One region of the Streptomyces sp. NPDC024687 genome, then DNA from elsewhere that is predicted to be linked to it. Evidence: riboswitches for the same ligand, from Rfam matches in the RefSeq annotation. Region 1 holds a riboswitch; the other holds the start of a gene.
What was found. Region 1 has a riboswitch for cyclic di-AMP ahead of ACZ39I_RS24025 (transglycosylase family protein). Riboswitches for the same ligand answer to the same signal wherever they lie in the genome.
Positions count from the first base shown of each region.

Region 2: it holds a riboswitch for cyclic di-AMP, as region 1 does, so the genes downstream of both, ACZ39I_RS41345 (M23 family metallopeptidase) here and ACZ39I_RS24025 (transglycosylase family protein) in region 1, are expected to answer to the same signal.

Region 1 is NZ_JBVHLJ010000006.1:109,384-115,184, reverse strand. It holds gene ACZ39I_RS24045 (SurA N-terminal domain-containing protein) at 1-77, shown strand, start outside; gene ACZ39I_RS24040 (nucleoside triphosphate pyrophosphohydrolase) at 243-1,241, shown strand; gene ACZ39I_RS24035 (cytochrome P450 family protein) at 1,367-2,668, shown strand; gene ACZ39I_RS24030 (transglycosylase family protein) at 2,860-3,855, shown strand; cyclic di-AMP (ydaO/yuaA leader) riboswitch at 4,061-4,228, shown strand; gene ACZ39I_RS24025 (transglycosylase family protein) at 4,232-4,936, shown strand; gene eno (phosphopyruvate hydratase) at 5,230-5,801, shown strand, end outside.
Region 2 is NZ_JBVHLJ010000022.1:7,423-13,223, forward strand. It holds gene ACZ39I_RS41325 (GTP cyclohydrolase II) at 1-383, shown strand, start outside; gene ACZ39I_RS41330 (response regulator) at 387-1,037, opposite strand; gene ACZ39I_RS41335 (sensor histidine kinase) at 1,025-2,176, opposite strand; tRNA gene ACZ39I_RS41340 (tRNA-Met) at 2,384-2,457, shown strand; cyclic di-AMP (ydaO/yuaA leader) riboswitch at 2,757-2,914, shown strand; gene ACZ39I_RS41345 (M23 family metallopeptidase) at 2,926-3,951, shown strand; gene ACZ39I_RS41350 (aldo/keto reductase) at 4,076-5,020, shown strand; gene ACZ39I_RS41355 (PrsW family intramembrane metalloprotease) at 5,036-5,801, opposite strand, start outside.

The DNA.
Region 1 (5,801 bases):
AGAAGAGCACCCGCGTCGACGCGAAGACCCCGTGGGTACGGGAGGTCACGGCGGCGGGGACCGAACAGACCGCGTAGCGACCAGAGCTCGCAGGGAACAGAGCGCGCAGCGGAAAAGGGCGCAGCGGAAAAGGGTGCAGCAGGCAGACTGTGGGGCGGGCGGATGATCGTACGATCACCCCGCCACCCCCTGCCTGTGGACAACCCGATCGCCCCGTCGGCGCCGTGCGTTAGCTTCGAACTGTGAACGCAACCGGCTTCGAGCCCGCCCCCGACCAGGACACCGACCCGGCGTCCGCCCCCGGCCGCATCGTCCTGCTCACCACCAGCCACCGCGTCGCCCCCGGCCTGCTGTCCTGGCCCGCCTGGCAGGCGCTGCACGAAGCCGACCGAGTTCTGTGCGCGGACGGTGCCCACCCTCAGCTGCCGTATCTGCGGGAGGCGGGGATACCGGTCGACGAGACGTCCCCGACCGCGGAGGAACTGGTCCGAGCGTGCGCGGGCGGGTACACGGTGGTCGTCGTGGCCACGGGTGAGGGTGAGCCGGCCCTCACGGACGGGCTGGCCCGCCTCGCCGGATCCGGACGCGTGCAGATGCCAGAGCTGGAACTGCTCCCCGCCTCCTACGATCTGCCCGGCGCCCGGCTCCTCGACCTCGTCCAGGTCATGGACCGCATCCGCGCCGAGTGCCCGTGGTCCTCCCAGCAGACCCACGAGGGCCTGGCGAAGTATGGAATCGAGGAGGCGTACGAACTCGTCGAGGCGATCGAGGAGGGCGACCGCGACGAACTGCGCGAGGAACTCGGGGACGTGCTGCTCCAGGTCGTCTTCCACTCCCGGATCGCCGAGGAGGACCCGGACGCCCCCTTCTCGGTCGACGACGTCGCCGGCGGCATCGTCGCCAAGCTCATCCACCGCCACCCGCACGTCTTCGGCGACGAGACGGCCAGTACCCCCGAAGAGGTCAAGGCCCACTGGCTGCGCACCAAGGCGATAGAGAAACAGCGCACCTCGGTGACCGAGGGCATTCCCCTCGGCCAGCCCGGCCTCGCCCTCGCGGCGAAGCTGGCGTCCCGGGTGCGGACGGCGGGGCTGGACGTCCCCCTCCCGAAGACCGAGGGCATCGGCTACGAACTTCTCGCCCTGGCCACCCGTGCCGAGGCCGAGGGCGTCGACCCGGAGGCGGCGCTGAGGGCTGCGGCACGGGTGTATCGGGACGCGATCCGGGAGGCGGAGGGGTGAGAGGGGGGAAGTAGCGCCGGTTGGGTGGGGGAGGGGCCTGGCAGGTGGGAGGAGGGAGGGCCCTCGGCACGTGAGGGAAACGGCACCGAGAACACCCCCCTCACCCCGCCGGATAACGTCAAGGAGTGACCGACCAGCCTCCCGCCACCCCCAGCGCCCCTGCCCCCGCCGTCCCTCCCCCCTCCGCCCCCGAGCTCTTCACCTGGGAGTTCGCCACCGACCCCTACCCGGCCTACGCCTGGCTCCGGGAGCACGCCCCCGTGCACAGGACCCGGTTGCCCAGTGGGGTGGAGGCCTGGCTCGTCACCCGGTACGGCGATGCCAAGCAGGCCCTCGCCGACCAGCGGCTCAGCAAGAACCCGGCGCATCACGACGAGCCCGCGCACGCCAAGGGCAAGACCGGTATCCCGGGGGAGCGCAAGGCGGAGCTGATGACGCATCTGCTGAACATCGACCCACCGGACCACACCAGGCTCCGACGGCTCGTCAGCAAGGCGTTCACGCCCAGGAGGGTCGCCGAGTTCGCCCCCCGGGTGCAGGGGTTGACCGACCGTCTCATCGACGGTTTCGCGGCCGCGGGCAGCGCCGACCTGATCCACGAGTTCGCCTTCCCGCTCCCCATCTACGCGGTCTGCGAGCTGCTCGGCGTCCCCGCGGAGGACCAGGACGACTTCCGGGACTGGGCGGGCATGATGATCCGTCACGGCGGCGGGCCGCGAGGCGGGGTGGCGCGGTCCGTGAAGAAGATGCGCGGCTATCTCGCCGAGCTCATCCACCGGAAGCGGGAAGCGCTGCCCGACGAGCCCCCTCCCGGCGAGGACCTCATCTCCGCGCTCATCCGCGCCTCCGACCACGGGGAGCACCTCACCGAGAACGAAGCCGCGGCCATGGCCTTCATCCTCTTGTTCGCAGGTTTCGAGACCACCGTCAATTTGATCGGAAACGGCGCCTACGCCCTCCTCACCCATCCCGAGCAGCGCGACCGGCTGCAGGAATCCCTGGCCAGGCAGGAGAGGGGCCTCCTGGAGACCGGTGTGGAGGAACTGCTGCGGTACGACGGTCCGGTGGAACTGGCCACCTGGCGGTTCGCCACCGAACCCCTGCGGATCGGCGGGCAGGACATCGCCGCCGGTGACCCGGTGCTCGTCGTGCTCGCCGCCGCGGACCGGGATCCGGAGCGGTTCGCCGACCCCGACGTGCTCGATCTGTCCCGCCGTGACAATCAGCACCTCGGTTACGGCCACGGCATCCACTACTGCCTCGGTGCCCCGCTCGCCCGCCTGGAGGGCCAGACCGCGCTCGCCACCCTCCTCACCCGCCTCCCGGATCTCCAACTGGCGGTCGATTCGGCTGATTTGCGGTGGCGCGGGGGGCTCATCATGCGTGGACTGCGCACTTTGCCCGTGGAGTTCACGCCCGTCCGGTAATCGACCGAGAGGCCCGTCCTGTCCCCGCACGGAGTGGGTAAACATGACGAGTCCTCAAGTTTGTGATCCTCACGTGATCTACGCGGCATTAACTTGTGACAAGTGATCGAACCCCTATACGTTCACGGACCAGCGCGGTGCCCCGCACCACTCGCCGCGCGGGTATTTGCTGTCTCGGGAAAGGTCCCCTCATGCTCTCCGGGAACGGTCGTCACCGTCGCCCCCGTCAGGCTCCCGCTCTCCTCGTGGCGGCCGGTGTGACGGGCTCCGCCATCGCGATCCCACTGCTCGGAGCGACCGGAGCGAGCGCCGCCACCGGCACCACCTGGGACCGGGTCGCGGAATGCGAGAGCGGCGGCTCCTGGAGCGCCAACGACGCCAACGGCTACTACGGCGGCCTCCAGATGTCCCAGGAGAACTGGGAGAAGTACGGCGGCCTCGAATACGCCGAGACGGCGGACCTGGCCAGCCGCAACCAGCAGATAGCCGTGGCCGAGAAGCTCCTCGCGGACCAGGGCATCGCCGCCTGGCCCACCTGCGGTCTGCTCGGCGGTCTCAGCAAGGACTCGAGTGCGGCCGACGTCGACACGGGCGTGGGGAGCGAGACACCCTCGGCCTCGGCGTCCGACTCATCGACATCGTCCGGTTCATCCGGATCGTCTGGTTCATCCGGTTCCTCCGACTCCTCGGGCGCCGAGGAGTCTTCCGGTCTGCTCGGCGCGCTGGACGGTTCGTCCGCCACGCCCTCGCCGTCGGCCACCGCCTCCAATGGCGACAGTTCCGCCAAGTCGGGCAAAAAGAACCCTTCGCCTTCCGAGGGCTCCGCCGCGGAGGACGTACAGCCTTCCGACAGCTCGCCCGTGGTGAGCCCAGAAGAGGACGAAGCGGACAAGTCGTGGCAGCAGGGCAGCTCTTCGGCCCTCGTGGACGTCGGCGCCCTCGGTTCCGGCAAGCACCGCGGCGGCAGTGCCGAGGAGATTGCGACGAAGAGCACAGCCTCCTCCCCGGCCGGCCGGCATGCCGCGGGCACCTACACCGTCCAGGAGGGCGACTCGCTCGCCTCCATCGCCGACTCCCTTGGCCTCGACGGCGGATGGCGTGCCCTCTACGCCGAGAACAAGGACCGCATCGGGGCCGACCCGAGCGGCATCGTCGCCGGTCAGACCCTCGACACAGGGGTTGAATAGGGCTGAAAAGGCCTGAAAAACAGCGGGAGTTCACGTCACACTTCGCACTGAATGTCCACTTTGGTGAAAGTGTGGGATGAGTCTCAGAAGCCCTGATCGTCTTTGAAATTCCGCCGAGCCCGTGTCTACGGTCGTGACCGCTCGGCAACCCGAGCCCCGTCTGTCGCAACGCCGAATCCTGCCAGCGACGGAACGGGAACAGTCGTCGCGTCAAGCGCCGTAGGCAGGAGCGGGGGACCCAAGGTAAGTGCCGGGCCCAGCAGTTCATGCTGGACCGGCTTGGGGTGAAGCCGCGCATCGCGAGATGTGCGGCCGGGCAACTCAACCGGCCCGAACCCGACAGCTCACCTCGCAGGCGTCGGTGAGGGGATCCACCATGCTGTTTTCCGGTAAGGGCAAGCACCGTCGTCCGTCCAAGGCCACCCGTGCCGCCGCGCTTGCCGGTGTCACCGGTGTCGCCATCGCCGCCCCGCTGATGGCGGCCGGCAACGCCTCCGCCGCCACCGCCTCCGAGTGGGACACCGTCGCCCAGTGCGAGTCCGGCGGCAACTGGTCCATCAACACCGGCAACGGCTACTACGGCGGCCTGCAGTTCTCGGCCTCCACCTGGGCCGCGTACGGCGGCACGCAGTACGCCGCGCAGGCCAACCAGGCCAGCAAGTCCCAGCAGATCGCCGTCGCCGAGAAGGTCCTCGCCTCCCAGGGCAAGGGTGCCTGGCCGGTCTGCGGCAAGGGCCTGTCCAGCGCCGGCTACAGCGGCAGCAGCTCGTCCTCCTCCAGCTCCTCGAACTCCAGCTCCTCGAACTCCGGCTCCTCGAGCACGAGCAGCCGTTCGACCGACGAGCAGAGCGCCTCCCGTTCGACCGACCGTCCGGCCGCCAAGAAGACGGTCACCACCCCGACCGGCAAGAAGGTCAAGAAGGGCGACGGCGAGTACAAGGTCGTCAAGGGTGACACCCTCAGCTCGATCGCCGAGAAGCACAAGGTCAAGGGCGGCTGGCAGAAGCTGTTCAAGCTGAACAAGGACATCATCACCGACGCGGACTTCATCTACCCGGGTCAGCAGCTGCACCTCAAGTAGGACCCAGCTGAACCACAGCGCCCTCACAGCCGTGTCCTTCAGGATGAAGGCCTCGTGAGGGTCACCCCCCGTCCCCACGGGCTCCCCGCTCCGGTGCGTGTTCCCCCGTACGCACCGGGGCGGGGTTTTTTCATGCCCCGTCGAGGCATGTCTTTGTTCAGTTCAGAAACAATTTACTCTCGGTTCTGTCCAGGAGGCGGTCCACACGGTGGCCGAACCCCCGGAGCCGGTTAGGCTCGGTCTCGCAGAACCCACCGCGGTCCCGGCGGACCGTGTCACATCCCAAGAAGGAGATGCTCGTGCCGTCCATCGACGTCGTCGTAGCCCGGGAAATCCTGGACTCCCGAGGCAACCCCACGGTCGAGGTCGAGGTCGGCCTCGACGACGGCAGCACCGGTCGTGCCGCCGTCCCCTCCGGCGCCTCCACGGGCGCCTTCGAGGCCATCGAGCTCCGCGACGGTGACCCGAACCGCTACCACGGCAAGGGTGTCGAGAAGGCCGTGCTGGCCGTCATCGAGCAGATCGGCCCGGAGCTGGTCGGCTACGACGCCACCGAGCAGCGTCTGATCGACCAGGCGATGTTCGACCTGGACGCCACCGACAACAAGGGCTCGCTCGGCGCCAACGCCATCCTCGGCGTCTCGCTCGCCGTCGCCCACGCCGCCTCCGAGGCCAGCGACCTCCCGCTCTTCCGCTACCTGGGCGGCCCGAACGCGCACCTGCTGCCGGTGCCGATGATGAACATCCTGAACGGCGGCTCGCACGCCGACTCCAACGTGGACATCCAGGAGTTCATGATCGCCCCGATCGGCGCGGAGTCCTTCTCCGAGGCCCTGCGCTGGGGCGCCGAGGTCTACCACACCCT
Region 2 (5,801 bases), on a different contig from region 1:
TAGCCGAGCGCGGCGGCGTCCTGCTCTACCTCCGCCAGGAGGGCCGCGGCATCGGCCTCTACAACAAGCTCGACGCGTACGCCCTCCAGGACCAGGGCCTCGACACCTACGCCGCGAACACCGCGCTGGGCCTGCCCGAGGACGCCCGCGACTACACGGCGGCCGCGCAGATGCTCCAGGCCCTGGGGATCGCCGAGCTCGACCTGCTCTCCAACAACCCCGACAAGGCGGGCCAGTTGCGCCACCTCGGCATCGACGTCCGCGACCGGGTCCCCACCGGTGTCTTCACCACCGCCCACAACGTCCGCTACCTGCGCGCGAAGGTCCTGCAGACCCAGCACACGCTGCCGCTGGGGGAGTTGACCGAACTCGGCGTCGGCTGACCGTCACCTGGGCGTGTGCGCCAGATAGGCCAGCACGGCAAGGACCCGCCGGTGGCCGCTGTCGCTCGGCGGCAGGCCCAGCTTGAGGAAGACGTTGCCGATGTGCTTGCTGACCGCGCGTTCGGTGACGACGAGGGTCTTGGCGATGGTCGTGTTGTCGTGCCCCTCGGCCATCAGCTTCAGCACCTCGCGCTCACGCGGGGTGAGGGAGTCGAGCGGGGTGTCGCGGCGCCGGGTCAGGAGCTCGGTGACGACCTCGGGGTCGAGCGCCGTACCGCCGGCCACCACCCGCTCCAGCGCGTCGAGGAACTCGTCGACCCGGCCGACCCGGTCCTTGAGCAGGTAGCCGACCCCGCTGGTGCCACCGGCCAGCAGCTCGGCGGCGTACGACTCCTCGACGTACTGCGAGAGCACCAGCACCGGCAGTCCCGGGATCCGCTCCCTCGCCTCCAGGGCGGCCCGCAGGCCCTCGTCGCGGAACCCGGGCGGCATCCGCACGTCGAGGACGGCCACGTCAGGGCGGTGTTCGAGCAGGGCGGGCAGGATCTCGGGGCCGGTGCCGACCACGGCCACGACCTCGTGCCCGGAGGAGGTCAGAAGAAGGACGAGCCCCTCTCGCAGGAGGGCGTTGTCCTCGGCGATCACCACACGCACGGCAGCTCCACATCGATCACGGTCGGGCCCCCGACGGGGCTGGTCACTTCGAAGGTCCCGTCGAGCGCGGCGACCCGGCGCCGCATACCGAGCAGCCCCGAGCCCGCGGACTCGTCGGCGCCGCCCCGGCCCTCGTCCCGCACCCGCACGGTCAGACCGCGCCGGGTCCTGGCCAGCCGGACCTCGGCCCGGCCGGCGCCGCTGTACTTGGCGACGTTGGTGAGCGACTCGGCCACCACGAAGTAGGCCGCGGCCTCCACCGCCGCGGGCGCCCGGGTGCCCTCGTCCAGGCCGCCGTCGTCCACTCCCACGGCGAGCCCGCTGCTCGCGGCGAGCGCCCGTACCGCGCCGACGAGACCCCGGTCGGTGAGGATCGGCGGGTGGATGCCGCGCACCACCTGCCGCAGCTCCGTCAGCGCCTGTTCGGCCTGGTCCTGGGCGTCGTCCAGCAGTTTGCGGGCGGCGTCGGGGTCCCGCTCGTAGGCCCGCTTGGCGAGTCCGATCCGCATCGACAGCGCCACCAGGTTGGCCTGGGCGCCGTCGTGCAGGTCCCGCTCGATGCGACGCAGCTCGGCCTCGTGCGCGGCGATCGCGTCGGCCCGGGTCTCCCGCAGCTCCTCGACCCGCCGGGCCAGCCTGGCCTCGGGGGAGGGCATGAGCAGCACGGTCGACCAGCGGGCCTCGGTGTCCGCGAGCCGCACGATCAGCGGCAGGACGACGGGGTCGCGGCGCAGCGCCCCGGCCCACACGCCGTCGACGACCAGGCCGAGGGGCCACAGCGGGAGGGCGAGGGCGAGGAGGGCGCCGTAGAGGTAGTAGGCGAGCATCCAGCGGAGGTCCCTGAGCGTGCCGGGGTCCCGCACCGAGATGTGCAGCCGTTCGCGCAGGGTGCCGGTCATCGGTGTGTACGCCTCGGGGATCTCCCGGCCCGTCCACAGGGCGGTCAGGTTCCGCTTGGCGCCGGCGATCCGCCGTATCAGCAGCACGGCCTCGGGCAGCAGCCAGCAGCCGACCACGGCGACCGTACCGACGGCGGCGATCAGCAGCACGGTGATGAAAAGGTACATGCCGAAGCACATCGCCGCGGCCACGACGAGATGCACGCTCGCCATCGCCGCACGCTGCACCGACTTCCACATGCCGCTCACGCTAGACGAACGGCCCCGGTCGCACGGTGTAGCCCGCTACACCATCGGGGCCCGGACGAGGATCACTCCCCGCCGTCGCCGTCCTCGCCGCCGCCGTGGTCCCGTCGTGGAACTGCCGTCACGCCCCTCCAGTGAGGCGGTCCCGAACAACCCTGGCGCGGACCACTCTCCGGATGACGTATGCTGGTTACACAACGACGCGGGGTGGAGCAGCTCGGTAGCTCGCTGGGCTCATAACCCAGAGGTCGCAGGTTCAAATCCTGTCCCCGCTACTCACGGCTCAGGGCCGGAATCCAGTTCACTGGATTCCGGCCCTGAGTGTTTTTCCCCTTCATGACGTGATGTGACGCGGGGTGAGCGCGCGACCGCCCTCCGCGTTACAGCTGACATACCGTCAATGTCTTTGTGTGGCTTGAGTGAAGGCCAACTCGCCCGTTTTTAGGCGTTCATGGGCCGTAAGTCCAGCGTGATTTCGTTAATGATCAAGCGGAACAGCTTGGAATCGGGCCCCCACGTCTATTAACGTTCGATAACGCAGCGCGGTCGTCCCAGCCGTCACAAGAGACGGCTCCGTGCTCACGCGCCGAATTCCGCAAGGGAACCGGGGAACCACCAACTTGGGGTGAATCGCTCGTACGCCACCGTGGCAGCACGGTCGGTATACGCGCGTAGGAGACCTTCCTGCTCCGAACCCGTCAGCTAACCCGGTAGGCGAGAAGGAAGGAAAGGAGCGCGCCCACGTGGCGTCCAACCCGCCTGCCCCCGAGGCGCCGTACGTCCCGAGCGACACCCTCGTATACGGCGGTTACCGCGCCGACGACGAGGCCCCGCTCGGCGAGTGGAACCCCACCGCGGACTCCCTCGCTCCCGTACGAGGCCGGCATCGCGTCGCCAAGCAGCGTGGCGGAGGGTTCGCCCGTAGCTCCACCGTTCTGGGCGTCGGTGTCATAGCCGCCGTCAGCGCCGGCGGGATGGCCAGCGCCAACACCGGCAAGCCGCCGGTCTCCATCTCCATGCCCGACCTGCCCAACGTGGGCTCGCTCATCTCGGACGACTCGGCCTCCGCCGCGGACGACACGAGCGCCTTCAGCAGCGTCGGCGCCACCACCGCCGACACCGCCAAGGGCACCTCGGACGCCGGTGAGGCGCTGCGCTCGCGCATCCTGGCCCAGGCCGAGCTGCAGCAGGACCAGCTCGACACCAAGGCCGCCCAGGCCATCGCGGACGCCGCCGAGAAGGAGGCCGACGCGGCCGCCGCCAAGGCGGAGAAGGAAGCCCAGGAGAAGGCCGCCGCCGCGAAGAAGAAGGCGGAGGAGGCGGCCGCGAAGAAGGCCGAGGCCGAGCGCCTGGCCGAGCTCGCCAAGCAGTACACGCTGCCGACCTCGTCGTACACCATCACCTCGACCTTCGGTCAGGCCGGTTCGCTGTGGTCCTCCGGCTACCACACGGGCCTCGACTTCGCCGCCCCCACGGGCACGCTCATCAAGGCGATCCACAGCGGCACCATCACCGAGGCCGGCTGGGCCGGTTCCTACGGCTACCGCACGATCCTCACCCTCGACGACGGCACCGAGCTGTGGTTCTGCCACCAGTCCTCGATCAGCGTCAGCGTCGGCCAGAAGGTCGGCACCGGTGAGGTCATCGGCCGCGTGGGCGCCACGGGCAACGTGACCGGCGCGCACCTGCACCTGGAGGTCCACCCGAACGGCTCGGCCGACGGGATCGACCCGATGGCGTGGCTGCGCGGCAAGGGGCTCACTCCCTGACGCGCCTCCTGAAGCGCCCCTGAGGGTTTCCCGCCGGGGCGCCGGAGCAGGTGATTCCGCTTGTTTACGAGGACTTTGCGGCCGTGGCGGAAGAGCGGCGTCCGGCACGGGTGTTGACGTTGGCATGACTTCTCTTCGCAAGCTCGGCTCCTCCGACCTCGAGGTCTTCCCGCTCACCCTCGGCGGCAACGTCTTCGGCTGGACCGCAGACGAGGCCACCTCCTTCGACGTTCTCGACGCGTACACCGCGGCCGGCGGCAACTTCGTCGACACGGCCGACGCGTACTCGGCGTGGGTCGAGGGAAACTCCGGCGGCGAGTCCGAGACCGTCATCGGCAAGTGGCTGGCGGCCCGCGGCAACCGTGACGACGTCGTCATCGCCACGAAGGTCAGCCAGCACCCGCAGTACCAGGGCCTGTCGGCGGCGAACATCAAGGCCGCCGCCGACGCCTCCCTGACGCGCCTGGGCACCGACCACATCGACCTGTACTACACCCACTTCGACAAGACCGAAGTGCCGGTCGAGGAGATCATCGGCGCGCTGGACGAACTGGTGAAGGCGGGCAAGGTGCGGGCGATCGCCGCCTCCAACATCTCCGCCGCGCGCCTCGCGGAGTCACTGGCCTTCTCCGACCGCGAGGGCCTCGCGCGCTATGTCGCCCTCCAGCCCCACTACAACCTGGTCTCGCGCGACACGTACGAGGGTGAACTGGAGGCTCTCGCGGCCCGGGAGGGCCTCGCCGCCGTCCCGTACTACGCCCTCGCCTCCGGCTTCCTCACCGGCAAGTACCGCCCCGGTACGACGGTCGACAGTGCGCGTGCCACGGGCGCCGGCAAGCACCTGGACACCGAACGCGGCCGCAAGGTCCTCGAGGCGCTCGACGACATCGCCGAGTCCCACACCGTCCCGGTCGCCACGGTCGCCCTCGCCTGGCTCGCCGCCCAGCCGACGGTCGCGGCCCCGATCGCGTCCGCCCGCACGGTGGAACAGCTGCCGGCGCTGCTGGGCGTGGCCGACCTGACCCTGACGGAGGAGGAGCTGACGCGCCTGACGGAGGCGTCGGCCTGACCTCCGCCGCACGGTCTATGTGCGGTACGGGTTGTAGGCGGGGTACGGCACCGTCGGGTGGACCGGGGGGACCGGGGGCGTCGGCTGGGCGGGGTGGCCGGGGTGGCCGTGGTGCGTCGGCTGGGCCGGGTGAGGGGCGTATCCGTACACCCCGTAGACCGGCCAGGGCGGCGCGGCCACCGGTACCGGCGGTGCCGTGATCCGGGCCGCGTGGTCCAGCGCGGGCCGCGCGACATCCCGCCGCCGCCACAGCTCGTGCAGCAACTCCCGCTCCCGTGCGACGAAGTCCGCGTTCGCCCGTCCGAGCCGCCCCCGGCGCCGCAGGAACGCCAAGGACGTCGCGTACGCCTCGTACTGCGAGACCGCCCGTGCCGCGGCCCGCCCGCCGAACTGCCGCCGGGCGTAGTCCCGTGCCACCCGCCGCGCCCGCATCGAGCTCAGCACATGGGGCTCGGTCGGCGTCAGCCACCCGGCGACGGCGTACGCGGGCAGTTCCTCGCGCACGGTCTTCAGCTCCCGCTGCCGTGTCCAGATGACCAGCCAGGTCAGCAGCGCGAACGCCGGCACCATGAACATCGCGTACACCGCGAAGAAGCCGTACTCCCCGAACGTCGACGAGCCGTTCCATGTCGCGTGCATGCCCATCGCGAGCAACAGCCCGGACAGCGGGACGAGGACCCGCCGTATGTGCTGGCGTTCCGCCGACAGCGCGGAGATGCCGAAGCCGATGCCGGTCAGGACGGTGAACAGGGGGTGCGCGAACGGCGACATGACGACGCGC